2 linked regions of the Bacillus pumilus genome follow. The protein of the gene in region 1 interacts with the protein of each later gene in a pairwise test. Links are inferred from orthologs where the notes say so. Each region holds a gene or a part of one and is shown in the gene's direction. Other genes may lie near its edges. The genes, in order: sucA and CKW02_RS03010.

What was found.
Region 2: the proteins of sucA (region 1) and CKW02_RS03010 interact in binary tests that used the Escherichia coli proteins (3 or more experiments, as listed by UniProt). The link is inferred for Bacillus pumilus from one-to-one orthologs.

The regions. Positions count from the first base shown.
Region 1 is NZ_LT906438.1:1,918,798-1,928,737, reverse strand. The notes cover bases 1-3,400. They hold sucA (2-oxoglutarate dehydrogenase E1 component), read left to right. Parts: upstream 1-365; coding sequence 366-3,200; downstream 3,201-3,400. Other genes in these bases: odhB (2-oxoglutarate dehydrogenase complex dihydrolipoyllysine-residue succinyltransferase), read left to right, coding at 3,215-3,400; CKW02_RS09660 (vWA domain-containing protein), read left to right, coding at 1-141. In the rest of the region: more of odhB, read left to right, coding at 3,401-4,471; CKW02_RS09645 (bile acid:sodium symporter family protein), read right to left, coding at 4,507-5,457; CKW02_RS09640 (superoxide dismutase), read right to left, coding at 5,604-6,425; CKW02_RS09635 (terpene cyclase/mutase family protein), read right to left, coding at 6,418-8,292; CKW02_RS09630 (aldehyde dehydrogenase family protein), read right to left, coding at 8,395-9,879. UniProt on the Escherichia coli protein: E1 component of the 2-oxoglutarate dehydrogenase (OGDH) complex which catalyzes the decarboxylation of 2-oxoglutarate, the first step in the conversion of 2-oxoglutarate to succinyl-CoA and CO(2).
Region 2 is NZ_LT906438.1:594,447-603,917, reverse strand. The notes cover bases 5,390-8,320. They hold CKW02_RS03010 (ABC-F family ATP-binding cassette domain-containing protein), read left to right. Parts: upstream 5,390-5,859; coding sequence 5,860-7,782; downstream 7,783-8,320. Other genes in these bases: tsaD (tRNA (adenosine(37)-N6)-threonylcarbamoyltransferase complex transferase subunit TsaD), read right to left, coding at 8,055-8,320; moaC (cyclic pyranopterin monophosphate synthase MoaC), read right to left, coding at 5,390-5,720. In the rest of the region: groL (chaperonin GroEL), read right to left, coding at 1-1,370; co-chaperone GroES, read right to left, coding at 1,426-1,710; CKW02_RS03045 (CPBP family intramembrane glutamic endopeptidase), read left to right, coding at 1,940-2,674; CKW02_RS03040 (YdiK family protein), read left to right, coding at 2,671-2,865; CKW02_RS03035 (NUDIX hydrolase), read left to right, coding at 2,922-3,548; twin-arginine translocase subunit TatC, read right to left, coding at 3,588-4,337; CKW02_RS03025 (twin-arginine translocase TatA/TatE family subunit), read right to left, coding at 4,353-4,532; CKW02_RS03020 (redox-sensing transcriptional repressor Rex), read right to left, coding at 4,560-5,213; more of moaC, read right to left, coding at 5,229-5,389; more of tsaD, read right to left, coding at 8,321-9,083; rimI (ribosomal protein S18-alanine N-acetyltransferase), read right to left, coding at 9,076-9,471. UniProt on the Escherichia coli protein: Genetic data indicate it may be involved in ribosome assembly or function.

The DNA.
Region 1 (9,940 bases):
TCACCGATCGAAGAAGCACAGATGAAAACCATTCAAGATATGTATGGCAAGTTCAGCATTTTTGTACCAGATGTCGATACATTGCCAGATGTTTTATATCCGTTACTGAAGAAATTACTGCATAAAAGCATTGGGGCATAAGGTTTTGCCCCTTTCTTCAAAATATTTTTCGGAATGATTTAAATTTTTTGTTTTTCTGTGAATTTTTTATCTTTAATTGAACAAAGAATGTAGAAAGTAATCCGAAACAGTGGTAGAATATTATTGGAAGCGTTTTATTACATAAATTTGGTCATTGTGTTCTGGAAGTTATATCGAGATAGTGTTCAATCACTTGATGATCAAAGTTGGGGGTAGTGTTCAAAATGTTTCAAAATGATGTGAAACAACCGTTGAGTTGGGAAGAATTTCATGGTCCGAACCTCGGCTATGTGCTCGAGCTCTACGATCAGTATGTCCAGGATCCTACTAGTGTTGATGAAGATCTAAGAGGCATATTTGATGAACTTGGTGCACCACCGAGTGAAATGAAGGAGGAAATTGGGAAAAAAGAAAATAGCGTAGTTACTTCTGAACAAATCCAAAAGATAGCATCAGTCGTTAAACTGGCAGAAGACATCAGAACGTATGGCCATTTAAATGCTTCCGTCAATCCTCTTCGCAAAGAAAAGGAATTACAAGAGCTGTTTCCTTTAAAGGAATACGGTTTAACAGAAGAAGACGTCAAGAATATTCCAATATCTATTATTAGTCCTGACGCACCAAAACACATTTCAAACGGCATAGAAGCCATTAACCATTTGAGAAATACGTATAAGCGTACCATTTCATTTGAGTTTGATCACGTACATGATTTCGAAGAACGGAACTGGCTCTCAAAATCAATCGAGTCTGGTGAACTATTTAAGAAAAAACCAGCCGATAAACTAGTTTCTGTATTCAAGAGATTAACAGAAGTTGAGCAGTTCGAACAGTTTCTTCATAAAACATTTGTTGGGCAAAAGCGCTTCTCAATAGAAGGATTAGACGCACTTGTCCCAGTACTTGATGAAATTATTTCAGAGTCTGTTACACAAGGGACTTCAAATATTAACATTGGAATGGCACACAGAGGCCGTTTAAATGTATTAGCACATGTGTTAGGAAAACCATATGAGATTATTTTCTCAGAATTCCAGCATGCGCCAAATAAAGAGCTTGTTCCATCAGAAGGCTCTATTGGCATCAGCTACGGGTGGACAGGTGATGTAAAGTACCATCTTGGAGCAGATCGTCAAATTAAAGACGAAGATACAAAGAGTGCGAGAGTCACGCTTGCTAATAACCCAAGTCACTTGGAATTCATTGATCCAATCATTGAAGGAAGCACACGTGCTGCTCAGGAATTACGTACTCAAAAGGGCTATCCAGTACAAGACGTTGAAAAGGCATTAGCCATCTTAATTCATGGTGATGCGGCATTTCCTGGGGAAGGAATTGTGGCAGAAACATTAAATTTAAGTCAACTTGTAGGCTATCAAGTGGGCGGAACAATCCATATCATTGCAAACAATATGATCGGATTTACGACGGAAAGCAATGAATCTCGTTCAACGAAATATGCAAGTGACCTTGCAAAAGGGTTTGAGATTCCAATTGTTCACGTCAATGCAGATGATCCAGAAGCATGTTTAGCGGCTGTTCAATTAGCTGTAGAATACCGCAAACGCTTTAAGAAGGATTTCTTAATTGACTTGATCGGTTACCGCAGATACGGTCATAACGAAATGGATGAGCCTTCTACGACTCAGCCGATGCTGTACGATGCAGTCAGAAAGCACAAAACGGTCAAGAATATCTTTGCAGATAAACTTGTCACAGAAGGTCTTCTAACGAAAGAGCAGCGTGAAGAAATCGAGCAGGCTGTAGCGACGAGAATAGAAGAGGCCTATCAAAAGGTGCCTTCAAAGAAAGAGCATACGATTCAAGAAATTGAACTGCCAGAACCAGTATCAAATGGCTTCCCAGCAGTGGATACATCCGTAGAGTTTGATGTATTACGAAAGCTGAATGAAGAATTGATCAGCTGGCCGGACGATTTCCAAGTATTTGGTAAGCTTAAACGGATCCTTGAAAAACGTGCAAAAGTGTTTACAGATGACCGTAAAGTAGAATGGTCACTTGGGGAAGCACTTGCATTTGCATCTATATTAAAAGACGGTACGCCAATTCGAATGACCGGACAGGATTCAGAGCGAGGTACTTTTGCTCAAAGAAACCTTGTTCTTCACGACAGTCAAACTGGAGATGAATTTATTGCTCTTCATGAGCTGAGTGATGCAAACGCATCATTTACTGTTCATAATAGTCCACTGTCAGAGGGCTCAGTCATCGGGTTTGAATATGGTTATAATGTCTATTCTCCTGAAACGTTAGTCATTTGGGAGGCTCAATTTGGAGACTTCGCAAATGCGGCTCAAGTGTATTTCGATCAATTTATTTCAGCTGGACGCGCAAAATGGGGACAAAAATCAGGTCTAGTGATGCTCTTGCCTCATGGATATGAAGGACAAGGTCCTGAGCATTCAAGTGGAAGAACAGAGCGATTCCTGCAATCAGCTGCTGAGAATAACTGGACAGTGGCGAACCTCACAAGTGCAGCGCAATACTTCCACATTCTTAGAAGACAGGCGAAAATGCTGCTTCGTGAAGAGATTCGTCCGCTTGTCATCATGACACCGAAGAGTCTGCTTCGTAACCCGAACACATTGTCTGAAGTCCAGGAATTAACGGATGGACAGTTCCAACCAGTTCTTGAACAACCAGGCCTTGTGCATGATCACGAAAAAGTATCGCGACTCGTGCTATCTAGCGGGAAGGTATCAATCGATATTAGTGATCGTTTTACTCAAATGGAAGAGCCGAAAGATTGGCTTCACATTGCGAGAGTCGAACAACTATATCCATTCCCAGCCAAAGATATTAAAGCGATTTTATCAAAACTAACAAACTTAGAAGAAATCGTATGGGCGCAAGAAGAGCCACAAAATATGGGGGCTTGGGGATACATTGAGCCATATTTACGTGAAATTGCGTCTGAAAAAGTAAAAGTACGTTACATCGGTCGAAGAAGACGTTCAAGTACGGCTGAGGGTGATCCAACTGTGCATAAAAAAGAACAAGAACGAATTGTATCTGATAGCTTGACTCGCAAAAACTAAGGGGGAAATGAAAAATGGCGGAAATTAAAGTACCTGAATTAGCGGAATCGATCTCGGAAGGAACGATAGCTCAATGGCTAAAGCAGCCGGGCGATTATGTGGAGCAGGGAGAATACCTGTTAGAACTTGAAACAGATAAAGTCAATGTCGAACTGACAGCAGAAGAATCTGGTGTACTGAAAGAAGTGCTGAAGGATTCTGGTGACACTGTACAAGTTGGAGAAGTCATCGGAACAATTGCAGCGGGTGAAGCTGGCGGAAGCGAGTCCGCAGCTCCAGCACCAGAGCAAGAGTCTGCACCAGCTTCGAAAGAAGAACCGGCAGCTGCTCAAAAAGAAGAAGCAGTGAAAGAAGAGCCGAAATCTGGTAATGGCAGAACCATCGCTTCTCCAGCAGCTAGAAAACTAGCGAGAGAGAAGGGACTAGACTTATCTGAAATTCCAACCGTAGATCCGCTGGGCAGGGTACGAAAGCAGGATGTCGCTTCTTATCAAAAGAATGAAGCACCTGCAAGTGCACCAAAAGCCGCGCCAAAAGCAAATGCTGCGGTGCAAAATGAACAACCAGGAAAGCCAATTGAACGTGAGAGAATGTCGCGCCGCAGACAAACGATTGCAAAACGTTTAGTTGAGGTTCAGCAAACGGCTGCAATGCTGACGACATTTAATGAAGTAGATATGACGGCTGTGATGGACTTAAGAAAACGCCGTAAAGATGCCTTCCTTGAACAAAATGATGTAAAGCTTGGCTTCATGTCTTTCTTCACAAAAGCAGTTGTAGCAGCACTGAAGAAATATCCGCTGCTTAACGCAGAAATTCAAGGTGATGAGCTCGTCTTGAAGAAATTCTATGACATCGGCATCGCTGTTGCTGCTAACGAAGGACTTGTCGTACCGGTTGTCCGTGATGCAGACAGATTGTCGTTTGCAGGGATTGAAAAGGAAATTGGTCATCTTGCGAAAAAAGCACGAGATAACAAATTGTCTCTAAATGAGCTGCAAGGTGGATCATTCACGATCACAAACGGCGGAACATTCGGTTCACTGCTTTCAACACCAATTTTAAACAGCCCTCAAGTTGGAATTTTAGGGATGCACAAAATTCAGCTTCGACCTGTGGCAATTGATGAAGAACGTTTTGAGAATCGTCCGATGATGTATTTAGCTCTTTCTTACGACCACCGGATTGTCGATGGTAAAGAAGCAGTTGGATTCCTTGTCACGATTAAAAACTTACTTGAAGATCCAGAGCAGCTATTGCTTGAAGGATAATCTTCAATTTGAAAAGCTAGCACCCATTAAAGGTGCTAGCTTTTTTTCTTTTCATTTTCAGTATTTCCTTTCTTTGACCAATACGTCGCAAGCCAGGAACCAGATAAATTATGCCACACACTAAAAATGGCACTTGGTACGGCTGCAAGTGGCGAGAAGTGTGCTGTCGCTAGAGCTGCACCAAGTCCAGAGTTTTGCATGCCTACTTCAATCGAGATGGCTCTTCGAGAAGGGATATCCATTTTGCACCACTTTGCGATAAGGTAACCAAATAAAAGACCAAGTCCATTATGTAAGATCACAACGGCCAATATTAGCAGCCCAGATTGAAGAATCTGCTCTTTATTTGCACTGACAACCGCTGCAATGATCACTACAATTCCGGCGACAGATACAAGCGGCAATGCTTGAACCGCATAGGTCACTTGTTTTTTGAAAAACAATTTAACGATGACACCTAAGATAATTGGGATCAACACAACTTGTACAATTGACAAAAATAGCGCTTCTGGCGATACAGGTAGCCATGATCTTGCAAAGAGTAAAATAAAGACAGGTGTTAAAAATGGAGCAAGAAGGGTCGATATGGTGGTGACGGCTACAGATAATGCCGTATTTCCTTTCGCCAAAAAGGTCATCACATTGGATGCTGTACCGCCTGGGCAGCAGCCCACAAGAATAACGCCTACTGCAATTTCAGAAGGAAGCTGTAATCCGTAAGCTAATAGAAAGGCGATAAGCGGCATGAGTGTGTACTGCGCCAGAACCCCAATCAGCACATAGAGAGGTTTTCGAAACAGCTCTTTAAAATCTTCAGCAGACAGGGTAAGCCCCATCCCAAACATAATAATACCGAGTAAAAAAGGAATATAAGGTCCAATCTTAGAAAATTCGGCAGGAAAGGCAAATCCAAGACACGCAAATAAAATGACCCAAATTGCAAAGGTTCTTCCTGCAAAGTGACTAATGGTTAATAAAATCTTCATTCATTGCTTCAACTCTCTTTCTATACATATCTTTTCTATTTTAAATGAATTTTCTGAAAAAACAACCCATTCTTTTAGTGCTGATAATAATATTATGTAAACTATAAATACTCCATATAAGCAAATGCCTACATGGAGTAGCGTTTTTAAAAAGGGGTCCATTTCACTTGCTGAGCTTGCTTAAGGCGTGCTTCTGGCTCACGCCAGTCAACGATATTCCACCAGCGATCTACATATGTCGCTTTTTCATTCAGATATTGCAGATAGTAGGCGTGCTCCCATACGTCAAGAGCTAGAAGAGGGATCACATCCCATTGTGATAAAAATTGATGGCGTTCTGCTTGTAAAATCTCTAATCGCTGAGATCTTGGTGCCCATACGAGAATGGCCCACCCAACACCTTCAACTTGTTTGGCTGCAGCTGAAAAATGGGATTTGAATGCATCATAGCTTTCAAATGATTGTTCAATAAGACGAAGCATTTGCCCAGTGGGCTTTTGTTTCCCTGAAGGACTCATAGAAAACCAAAAAATGCAATGTAAATAGTGTCCCGCACCATTGAAGGCTAGCTCCCGTTCCCAATGCTTGATCATTTTAAAATCATTGGTTCTTCTTGCTCTTTTTAAGGCAAGCTCAGCTTGGTTCAGACCATCAACATATGATTGATGATGCTTCTGGTGATGCAAATACATCACCTCTTTTGAAATAAACGGTTCTAGTGCATCATACCGGTAAGGGAGAGGGGGTAATTGATGGCCGCCAACTGCCACATCTCGGATTGCATCTTGTGGAATTATATCCTCTGCAATACTTTCAGCCAATTCGTACCACTCTTCTTCACTGGAATGTTCATCATTCATGATGAACGATAAATGTTCTGCTTTCTGACGGGTGTTGTCATCTTGAACTGCACCTTGAATGGAGCTAAGCCAATCTTTAAGCTGCATGCGATATTCTTCCTTATTCATTTTTACGCCTCATTTCTTCTAAAAATGTGGAACAAGCCATCATTGGAAAGACAAATGGATAGCTATGATAGGTGATGTAAAATTGCTTTGGAAGACCAATACCTACTGGATAGTGCAAGGCTTCACTCGAGTGCTGATGTTGAATCAAAAATGAGATGGCTTTTAAAATCACTTTGTCATCTGGCTGCACATATTGTAAAAGTGCCTCAGCAGCCCAAGCCGTTTGAACCACTGTCCCAAATGGAAGCGGGACGTACCTTTTAACCTCTGCACTTTTACACGATTCTCCGAAGCTGCCATCTTCTAATTGAATTGTTTTTAAAAATCGACATGCTTTTTGAACAGCAGAATGCGATGAGGAGATGCCAGCAGTCTTTAGTCCTGTTAACGCAGCCCAAGTACCATAAATATAGCAAACGCCCCATCTTCCGAACCATGATCCGTTTTTCTCTTGATGATCAAGCAGCCATTTCACACAATGATCTTTTTGCCTTTGCATGAGTGGTGACATGCTATTCTCTTCAAGAGCAATAAGATGGAGCACACGACCTGCAATATCAGGCGTAGAAGGATCAATGGCCGCATCCTCAGCAGATTCGAGCGGGAGATGACGAAGCAAGAAGTGATTTTGATTTTTTTCAAAAGCTGAAAAGCCGCCATCCCGGTTTTGCATGGAAAGAAGCCAATCAAATCCTCGTTTCCACTGAACGGGAGCGTATGTTTGAGGAACGGCTTTTAACACAATTTGCGTATCATCGCAATCTGGGTTATTTGTGTTTAAATCTGAAAAACCAAAGCCTCCCGGAGCCGCATGCCGGTTATGGATCGCCCAATCTGCTTTCTTCATTTGCTGCCGGTTCAGTAAGTACGTAAAAGACTTTTTGATCACTGGATCATCTTGTGTTCTGCCTGCCTGCTGAGAAGCATAACTGACAAGCGCTGTATCCCAAACATTGGATGTAGAATTTTCAGCATATTTCCTGCCCCCACAGTCAGTGACTAGCTGTTTCATCCCTTTAACTGCTTTTAAAATGAGATGATGTCCCGGAGAGTATCCAAGACTCATGAGTGCATAGACCATAAAAATACTGGCACTTAAATAGCTGTACAGCGTGCCATCTTTTTCAAGGCGGTCAAACATATAGCGCTTCGCTGCCTCATACCCGAAAAAGTCGAGCCGGCTGTCGAGTGCTGTATACGACCGCATGTACGCTAGAAAGTGGTGAGTGGAACGTTCTTCTCTTGCCATAAACCAGTCAAAAGGATTTTTAGACATGTTTGCATCAAGATGTGCTAAGCTTGGAAACTGTTCATGAGAGGTATATCGTTTGTTGAGTGCAATCATCATTGGGACAAAATGAATTCTTGCATATGCACTAAGATGATAGAAGTGAAGCGGGAAATATGTAGGGATGAGTAAAAATGAAAGTGGTGCATAGAAGTATGGCCAAGGGTGCATGCCATTGACGGCAAGCATCCACTTTGTCATAAAATGAACGTCCTTCAAACCGCCATTTGATCGAATAAAATGTGCTGCTTTTTCCATATGCGGCTCATCTTGTTGATACCTGCCTGACACGAGCATCCCGCAGTAGCCTTGCACAGTCGCGGTTACATGTCCCGCCTGATCATGATACAAAGAAAAAGAACCATCCTCATTTTGCTTTTCACGTATAGCTTCTGCCAATTGATGAACGAGTGCCTGATCCGAATCACCGACCGCCTTTAACAGCATAATCAAAAAAGCATTTGTCATCATTGGCCCTTCAAAGCAGAAGACAAAAGCGCCATCTTCTCGTTGTCTGCGCTGCAGTTGCATGTGCAATTCATCAATATATTCGTTTACTTTTGTTTTAAAATCTTGCATATTCGGCCATGCTCCTTTCCTTTATTACTATATTCAGGAGCCTGCCTGTCACATGCAATCACAAAAAAGCCGATGACATGGTCACCGGCTTTATAGGCGTCATTAGTCTTGGAGATTAATCCACACACTTTTGACTTCTGTATAGTTGTTAAGAGCGTATGATCCCATTTCTCTGCCAAGACCTGATTGCTTGTATCCTCCAAACGGGGAGGCAGCATCAAAGACGTTATAGCAGTTGACCCAAATCGTGCCTGCTTCAAGACGTGCAGCAATGTCATGGGCATGCTTTAAGTTTTCTGTCCAAAGTCCTGCGGCTAAACCATAGTCAGACTGGTTGGCTCTTTCGACCACTTCATCAATGGAATCGTAAGGAATCGCAGATAGGACAGGTCCAAAGATTTCTTCTTTTGCGATGGTCATGTCATCTTCTACATCTTTAAAAACAGTAGGGGAGACAAAATAACCAGCCTCATAAGGGCAATCGCCACCGACAACGGCTGTTGCACCTTCTGATTTACCTTTTTCAATATAGCCTAACACGCGCTCGTGCTGTTCTTTACTTACGAGAGGTCCGATTTGCGTATCTTGATGAAGACCGGCTCCTTGTTTGAGGGATGTCGCATATTCAGCCATTTGATCGACAACCTCATCATATTGGCTCCGGTGAACAAAGACCCTAGAACCTGCACAGCATACCTGACCTTGGTTAAACATGACCCCATTTAAAGCACCTGGAATGGCTTTCTTTAAATCGGCATCTGGCAAAATAATATTTGGTGATTTTCCGCCAAGTTCTAATGTGACCCTCTTAATGGATTTGGCTGCTTTCTCCATGATGAGTTTCCCAACACTTGTTGACCCCGTGAAGGCAAGCTTATTCACATCAGGGTGATCGGTTAACGCATTCCCGGCTGTTTCACCGAATCCAGGAACGATGTTAATCACACCTTCTGGGAAGCCGGCTTTATCCACTAATTCAGCTAAATAAAGAGCAGAGAGTGGTGTTTGTTCTGCTGGTTTTAACACGATGGTGCAGCCAGTCGCAAGTGCAGCACCCATTTTCCACATGGCCATAAGCAGCGGGAAATTCCAAGGAATGATTTGTCCTACAACGCCAACAGGCTCATGACGGGTATAATTAAAATATCCTTGGCTGACAGGAATGGTTTGTCCGCTTATTTTGGTTGTCCAGCCCGCATAATAGCGCATATGCTCGATTGCGAGAGGGATATCTGCATTGGTTGTTTCATTAATTGGCTTTCCGTTATCTAAAGTTTCGAGCTGAGCGAGCTCTTCTTGGTTTTCTTCCATTAAATCGGCAAGCTTGAACATGAGCCGGGCGCGTTCTGCGGCAGACATGGAGCGCCAAGGACCATGAAAGGCTTTTTTGGCTGCTTTTACTGCCTCATCAATGTCTTTTGCACCTGCTTCATATACATCAATAAGGGTTTCACCTGTGGCTGGGTTAGGAGTTGAAAAGGTTTTGTTATCGTGACTTGTGACAAACTGACCATTAATGTAGAGTTTTTTCGTCCCTTGGAGAAAAGATTCGAGTTTTGAACTAATTTGAAGTGTTGTAGAGCTCATAAATAAACAAACCTCCTTAAAGATATGGGTTGTTCTGCGAGTTCTAGGTGAAAAAGCGGAT
Region 2 (9,471 bases), 1.3 Mb from region 1 along the record:
AGACCTGCGTTGTGAGCGATTTGGCGGATTGGCTCTTCAAGAGAACGTAGAACGATGTTTACACCTGTTTGAACGTCACCATCAGCTTCGATTGAAGCGACTTTTTTGTATACATTCACAAGTGCTGTACCACCACCGGATACGATACCTTCTTCAACTGCTGCACGAGTTGAGTTAAGTGCATCCTCGATGCGTAGTTTACGCTCTTTTAGTTCTGTTTCAGTTGCAGCACCAACTTTGATGACAGCGACGCCACCAGCTAGTTTTGCAAGACGTTCTTGTAATTTTTCTTTATCGAATTCAGAAGTTGTTTCTTCTACTTGTGCACGGATTTGGTTCACACGTGCTGAGATTTGAGCAGAATCTCCTGAACCTTCTACGATGGTTGTGTTTTCTTTTGTCACAACGACTTTAGAAGCGCGGCCAAGCTGACCGATTTCAGTTGATTTTAGGTCAAGTCCTAGATCTTCTGTGATTAACTCTCCGCCAGTTAGAACAGAGATATCTTCAAGCATTGCTTTACGACGATCACCGAATCCAGGTGCTTTTACTGCCACTGCGTTGAATGTTCCACGAAGTTTGTTCACAACAAGTGTTGCAAGTGCTTCGCCTTCTACATCTTCAGCAATGAGCAATAATGGTTTTCCTTGTTGTACAACTTGCTCAAGTACAGGAAGGATTTCTTGAATGTTTGTGATTTTTTTATCAGTGATTAAGATGTAAGGATTTTCAAGAACCGCTTCCATCTTATCAGAATCCGTCACCATGTATGGTGAAGCATATCCGCGGTCAAACTGCATTCCTTCAACCACTTCAAGCTCAGTTGTGAACCCTTTAGATTCTTCGATTGTGATCACGCCGTCGTTACCTACACGCTCCATTGCTTCAGCGATCAGGCTTCCAACTTCTTCATCTGCTGCAGAAATAGACGCAACTTGAGCAATTGATTCTTTGCCTTCGATTGGTTTAGAAATCTCGTGCAAGCCTTCAAGTGCTACTTTCACTGCTTCTTCGATCCCTTTACGAACGCCAACAGGGTTTGCACCAGCTGTTACGTTTTTAAGACCTTCACGGATCATCGCTTGAGCTAGAACTGTTGCAGTCGTTGTACCGTCACCAGCTACGTCGTTTGTTTTGCTTGCAACTTCAGCCACAAGTTTTGCACCCATATTTTCAAATGCATCTTCTAATTCGATTTCTTTTGCGATCGTTACACCATCATTTGTGATAAGTGGAGAACCGAATTTTTTCTCAAGAACCACGTTACGTCCTTTAGGTCCTAAAGTTACTTTTACAGCATCTGCAAGTGCATCTACACCACGTAACATCGCGCGACGTGCTTCTTCACTGAACTTAATATCTTTTGCCATAATAACGAAACCTCCTCAGTCTTTTTAAAAATGTATCTCAATGTTTTTTATGTGATTAACCAATAACAGCTAAAATGTCGCTCTCACGAAGGATTAAATATTCTTTGCCTTCATATTTCACTTCAGTGCCTGCATATTTTGAGAAGATAATGCGGTCGCCTGTGTTTACTTCTAACGCAACGCGCTCACCACTTTCAAGTACACGACCTGAACCTGCTGCAACAATTTTACCTTCTTGCGGTTTTTCTTTTGCAGAATCCGGTAACACAATACCGCTAGCGGTTTTTTCCTCAGATTCAACGAGTTCAATGATTACGCGATCGCCTAATGGCTTTAACATAAGAAACAACCTCCTCAATTTTTATATGTAGTCTTTTTTAGCACTCATCACCAGTGAGTGCTAACACATTTATTATAATAAAGAATGTCTTCTGTAATTTCAAGTAAAAACCTTTAAAAATTTTTACGCTTTCATGATCTTTTTTCAACTCAGATTCTTTCCTTTTCATCGAAAAAGAAGACTTGTGTTACAATAAATCTAGTTCTTTTAGTAAAGGGGTTTTCGTTACTTGAAAAAACAATATTGGTACATCATCTTAACGTATATATTGGTGCAGGTTTCTGCGTTTCCGTATGTGTTCATTATGAAGTGGTTAGGTTACATTCAGACACCGATGACACAAGCAGAGCTCTCTAAATTGTCAGGTACATGGACAATCATCAGCTTCTGTGTCGGATTAATCATTATTCTGCTCATCCTTCGGACTGTGCCAAGAGCTTCACTTCGAAATGAAGAACCGGCTTCAGTCGGCGCGGCAATCGCTTGGATCATTGTCGGTTTCTTTCTATCACTTCTAACTCAATCGATTGCAGGAATGATTGAACAATATGCATTCGGCATTGGACGTGAGTCAGAAAACACGCAAAATATCTTATCTATTATGGATGCTTTTCCTTTTCTGGTTGTTATTATTGCACTAATTGGACCGATACTTGAGGAGATTATTTTCCGAAAAATCGTTTTTGGTGTAATTTATGAAAGGTCGAATTTTTTTATTGCGGCACTTGTTAGTTCAGTATTTTTCGCTGCTGCACATTCTGATTTTGACCACTTCTTTCTTTATACCGCAATGGGCTTTACCTTTGCCTTTTTATATGCGAAAACAAAACGAATCATTGTTCCAATCGTTGCTCATATGCTGATGAACTCACTCGTTATTCTTGTGCAGATTGAGCCAGTAAGAAAAATGATTGAAGAACAATCTCAAACAATGCAAATGATTATTGGAGGCTTTTTCTCATGAGAAACCCTGTTGTATGGGGCATCATTTATTTTGCCGTAGGTGTGGCTTTCACCTATATGGCCATTCAAAATCCAGGTGACATGTGGTCATTTTACAGCATTTTGCTGATGGTGTTTGCAGCCTATAATATTAATATCGCGCTTAAAATGTTTGCCTTCTCAGTCAAACTCAAAAAACAGCAGCAAAAATAAATCAAAAACCATTTTCCGCACTTGGAAAATGGTTTTTTTATGGAGGACAAGTTTTCATGGAACAAGAAAAACTGAACATCTTAAATGAGCAGCATGAAACGATTGGAGTCGCTGCCCGATCAGATATCCACGCCCAAGGCCTTTGGCATGAAACCTTTCATTTTTGGCTTCTCAAAAAGGAACATGACACCATCTATCTCTATTTTCAGCTAAGAAGTCCCGCAAAAAAGAATTTCCCTTCTCTTTTTGATATCACCGCAGCAGGTCATCTTCTTGCAAATGAACAGCCTTCTGACGGTGTGAGAGAGGTAGAAGAAGAGCTTGGTCTTACTGTCCCTTTTGAAGATCTAGCCTTTGCAGGTGTTATACAGGATGAAATCCATCTACCCAGTTTTACTGATCGTGAATGTTGCCATGTCTATCTTTACGTCCATCAAGAAGAGCAGATGAACATTCAATTACAAAAGGAAGAAGTCGCTGGAGTTTACAGAGCAAAGCTAATGGATGCACAGCAGCTTTTCACAAGAAAATATGAAAACATGCAGCTTGATGGCTTTGGAGTTGATGAATTCGGAGAACGACGTGAGAAAAGCAGAGTAGTCTGTATACAAGATTTTGTCCCGCATGAGCCTTCCTATTATCAGCATCTATTTCAAGCGATCAATCAATTCCTTTCACAATAGAAAAAGCATCGTGACCCTTATTCGGATCACGATGCTTTTTTATGTGACATCATAACTTTCTTTCTCCTCTGTTTGCTGCATTTTGCGATAGGTCACTCTCGAAATGACGATACTCACTTCGTATAAAACGAGCATCGGCAAGGTGACCATGAGGTGAGAAACAAGCTCTGGTGGTGTAATGAGTGCGGCAATGACAAGGAGGACAAAATAGGCATACTTCCGTATTTTTGATAAAAACATCGGTGTGATGATGCCAAGTCTTGTGAGAAACATCAACACAACGGGCATCTGAAACAAAAAGCCAAATGGAAGTGTTAACTGCATCAGAAATGTAAAATACTCATGAATCCCAATGACTTGCTCTACATTTAAATCATTCGACATTCGCATCATAAAATCAACGACAAACGGAAACAAAATAAAATAAGAGAAAGCCACACCGCTCAAAAATAAAAGCAGTGCAATCGGAATATAAGCAAGTGTCACCTTTCTTTCTTTTTCATATAAGCCGGGGCTCACAAACGCCCAAAGCTGATATAAAATCACGGGACACGTCAAAACCAAAGCAATGACAAATGCGAACTGCATAAACACGTACAGCGGATCTGTGAGCTTAAATGCATTCAGTGTCAGTGTGGCCGCTTCATCGGTATTTTGTAAATACACAATGACCGGCTTAGCAAGAAAAAAACCAGCCACCATAAAGGCGACAAAAAACATCGCAATGATCACTAAACGTTTTCGCAGTTCCACAATATGCTCCATAAGCGGCATATCTTTGACATTCATGAAGCTCATCCTATTCTACTGATCTTCTTTTTTCTTTTTTTCTTCCTGATCATCAGCTAAACCTTTTGTGGCATTTTTGAATTCACGTAATGTATCTCCTGCTGCTCTTCCTAATTCAGGAAGCTTTTTCGGCCCAAAAATAATGAGCGCAACAATCGCAATCAGAACCAAACTTCCAGGACCGATCGGACCCATTTGCTCCACCCCCTTTACCCCTTTTCGTCAATCCTCCTGTGTAACAGAGTAATGCTTTAAGAAATACACAAGTGACTGAAGTTCAACCGCCAAATCTATATGATGAATTCGAATGTGTTCCGGCACATTCAATCGAGCCGGCGTAAAATCAAGGATTCCTTTGATGCCAAGGGCAATCAAACGATCTGTAATGGGTTGAGCTGCTACGGCAGGTACTGTCAAAATGGCAACAGGAATATCTCCTACCTCTTGAACATGCTCTTCAAGCTTATCCAAATCATAGACAGGCACGCCGCCTATCTCACTTCCTATTTTACTCTCATTGACGTCAAAAGCCATTGAAATTTTTGTATTATTGTTTTTGATGAAATTATAGTGTAAAAAAGCAGTCCCTAAATTCCCGACACCGATGAGCATGACATTGGTCATTTCATCTTGGTCAAGTGTCTTTCTGAAGAAGGTCAAAAGGTAATCGACATTATAGCCATAGCCCTTCTTCCCAAGTGCACCAAAGTACGAAAAATCTCGGCGAATGGTAGCAGAATCCACTTTGACTGCATCACTAAGCTCTGCTGATGACACCCTTTGTTTTCCTGATGCATGCAGATTTTTTAAAAAACGGTAATATAGCGGCAAACGTTTGGCTGTCGCTTGTGGAATTTTTGACTGATCTATATTCATATAAGGTCCTCCAACTTAAATATCAGATGCTCTGTGAAAATCACCGTTTTTCCCGCCTGTCTTTTCAATTAAATAGGTAGGACCGATGATCATGCCTTTATCAATCGCTTTGCACATGTCGTAAACAGTCAGTGCACATACTGAAGCAGAAGTGAGCGCTTCCATCTCCACACCCGTACTTCCTTTTGTTTTCACCTGTACTTGTATGTTCAGAATGTGCGCATTTCCGTCTTCCTCCCAATCAAAGGAGATATCCACACCTTTTAGTGCAAGCGGATGACACATTGGAATGATGGTAGATGTTTGCTTTGCTGCCATAATGCCAGCAACCTGTGCAACAGACAGCACATCCCCTTTTCCAATTTCACGCTGCTCTATTTTATGAAACACTTCTTTTATCATACGAACACTTGAAGCAGCAACGGCGGTTCTCACGGTAGACGATTTGTCACTAATGTCGACCATCTTTGCTCTTCCCTGTTCGTTAAAGTGGCTAAATTGACTCATCTTTTCAACGCTCCCTCACTCAAATGATACACTATTTTTTCCTATCTGTCTTTCATTTGAATATGGCGATTGTATGTAACATTTGCTGGTTTACTGCTGATAAGCTACACTTAACATATTATAGCAGAGGTGAAGTTACATGATGATTCTACAAGTGAATCAGCTGTCCAAATCGTTTGGTGCTGATACCGTTTTAACGAATATAAAATTGGAAGTCAAAGCAAGGGATCGGATTGCCATTGTAGGTCGTAACGGCGCAGGCAAATCCACCCTTTTGAAAATCATTGCCGGTCAATTGTCTTACGAGCAAGGTGAGATCATCAAACCGAAAGACCTATCGATCGGCTATTTAGCACAGCATACCGATGTGACGTCTACACGTACGTTAAAAGACGAATTATTATCGGTTTTTGATCATTTGAAAAAGATGGAACAAGAGATGAGAACCATCGAGGAGAAAATGGCTTCCTCTACAGGTTCTGAGCTAGATTCCCTCATGAAAACCTATGACAGGCTACAGCAGGAATTTAAAGACCAAGGCGGCTATCAATACGAAGCAGACGTCCGCTCCATTCTTCATGGGCTCGGCTTTAGTCACTTTGAAGATGGGACAACCGTTCAATCCTTAAGCGGCGGCCAGAAAACCCGTCTAGCGCTTGGAAAGCTCTTATTAATGAAACCAGAACTCTTAATTCTGGACGAGCCGACCAACCATTTAGATATTGATACCTTATCATGGCTGGAGCAGTATTTGCAAAATTATACAGGCGCCATTCTGATCGTGTCCCATGACCGCTACTTCTTAGACAAAGTGGTGAACCATGTTTATGAAGTCTCAAGAACTGCCATGAAAAAGTTTGCAGGCAACTATAGTAAGTATCTTGATCTGAAAGCTGAGCAGCTAGAGCGCGATATGAAGCTTTACGAAAAGCAGCAAGAAGAAATCTCAAAGCTTCAGGATTTCGTAGATCGCAACCTAGCAAGAGCCTCAACCACAAAGCGCGCTCAGAGCAGACGCAAGCAGCTGGAACGGATGGATCGTATAGATAAGCCATTAGGTGATGAAAAATCTGCAAACTTTCATTTTGATATTACGAGACAAAGCGGCAATGATGTGCTGAAGGTACATGATCTCGACATTCGTTATGATGAAAAAACACCGCTCCTATCCTCTCTTTCTTTTCAGATCAAACGAGAGGATAGCGTGGCACTCATTGGTCCTAATGGGATCGGGAAATCAACCCTTTTAAAAACGTTAACGAACACAATAAAGCCTGTAAAAGGCGACATCACACTTGGATCTCATGTAACAATCGGCTACTATGACCAAGAACAAGCCAAACTGACATCCTCCAAAAAAGTGCTGAATGAGCTTTGGGATGACTATCCTCATATGAATGAAAAAGAAATTCGGACATGTTTAGGGAACTTCCTCTTTTCCGGTGACGACGTCTTAAAGCCCGTTCATGCATTAAGCGGTGGAGAAAAAGCGCGCCTTGCCCTGGCAAAGCTGATGCTCCAAAAAGCCAATTTCTTGATACTTGATGAGCCTACGAACCATTTAGACTTAGATAGTAAGGAAATTTTAGAAAATGCACTGATTGATTACCCAGGAACCATCTTATTTGTGTCTCATGACCGTTATTTTATCAACCGTCTGGCAACGAAAGTATTCGAACTGTCGCCTACAGAAACAAAAGAGTATCTCGGTGATTATGACTACTACCTTGAAAAGAAAAATGAACAATTAGAGCTTGAAGCGATTCAAGAAAATGAGGCGCTGAAAAAACAAGCAGCCAAGCCAGTTGAAACGGCAAAGCTTTCTTATGCGGAAGAAAAAGAACTGAAAAAGAAAGAAAGACAAAAGCAGCGCAGAATCGAGGAAATTGAAGAACGGATTGCTGTCATTGAAGCGAGGCTTGGTGAAAATGAAGAGCTTCTATGTGATCCTGCTATTTTTCAAGATCACGAGAAGGTCCAAAACATTCAAACAGAAAACGATACACTTCATCAAGAGCTGGAATCCCTTTTCTCAGAGTGGGAAGAGCTATCCGAATCGTAAAGAGTGCCCTAATGGGTGCTCTTTTTTCTTTTTAGTGAAGATTTCTTATCCACATTAATATCCACAATAACTTCTTTATTATTCTTTTGAAAATCGGACTTATCCACTTTATCCACAGAGATTTAATCACATATCCACATAAAAGAACGTATTTGTGCAGATCCACTTCATTTTAAAACGAAATTTTCTAACAATTGTGGATATATCACGTTTACTTGTGAATAAATCGCTTTCATTAAAAATGAAAAAAACCTGTGTATCCACAGGAGTTTTCATTCATATGAGACAAGCGGTAAGCCTGGCTGCCCATTCATCGCCATATCGCCTCTTATACCTTTTTCAAACGCAATGGTTCCAGCAGCAGCGATCATGGCTGCATTGTCTGTACAAAGAGATAATGGTGGAATAATAACCTTCACGTCAGGAAGCTTCGTGAATGCTATCGTTAAGGCTTCTCTCAGTCCTTTATTGGCAGCGACTCCACCAGCTAGGGCAACCTGCTTGACGCCATAGGCCTCAGCCGCTTTTAATGTTTTCCCAACAAGCACCTCAATGACACTTGCTTGAAAACTTGCTGCCAAATTCTCTGGAGCAATTGTTTCTCCTTTTTGAGATGCATTGTGTAGTGTGTTAATAACAGCTGATTTTAATCCACTAAAGCTAAAGTGATAGGAACCTTCTTCAAGCCATGCACGTGGAAGCTTAATCGTTGGCTCTCCTTCATGTGCTAACCGATCAATATGAGGTCCGCCTGGATACGGGAGACCCATCGTCCGGGCCACTTTATCGTAAGCTTCTCCAGCCGCATCATCTAATGTTTCTCCGATAACCTCAAAAGACCCGTGCTCTTTCATTAGTACAAGCTCAGTATGTCCACCAGAGACAACAAGAGCCAAACATGGAAACTGCAATTCATCTACAAGTTGATTTGCATAAATATGCCCCGCAATATGATGTACACCAACAAGAGGAATTTGATGAGCAAAGCTCAGTGCCTTGGCTGCATTGACACCGATCAGAAGAGCACCAACTAAGCCCGGTCCTTCTGTGACAGCAATGGCATCTAAATCCTGAAAGCTCATATTGGCCTGTGCCATCACTTCTTCTAACACGATGGTGACTTGCTCCACGTGATGCCTTGAAGCAATTTCTGGGACAACTCCGCCAAATCGTTTATGGCTTTCTATTTGCGATGCGACAATATTCGCTACAATTTCTTTCCCATTTTTCACAATAGATGCCGCTGTTTCATCACAGCTTGTCTCTATACCTAATATAAATCGATCTGTTTGTTCACTCATTTATATTCACCCACATGACCAATGCATCTTCCCCATTATCCGTATAATAATTCTTTCGAATAGAAGCTGGTCTGAAACCAAGCTTTTCATAAAGGGATTGTGCAGGTGTATTCGAAACCCGCACCTCTAAAGAAAGATGATCTGTCTTTTTTTCTTTACAAAATTCCATGACATATCGCAGCAATGCTTCCCCGTAACCCTTTCCTCTATGCTCAGGGAGAATCGCAATGTTCGTAATTTGTGCATCGTCCATGACGATCCAGACCCCGCAATAGCCAACAGGCTGCTCATCTTCTTCAATGAGGAAATAATGGCTATACTGGTTATGGAGAATCTCATAGACAAATGATTCTTTTTTCCAAGGTGCAGTAAACGAATGCACTTCAAT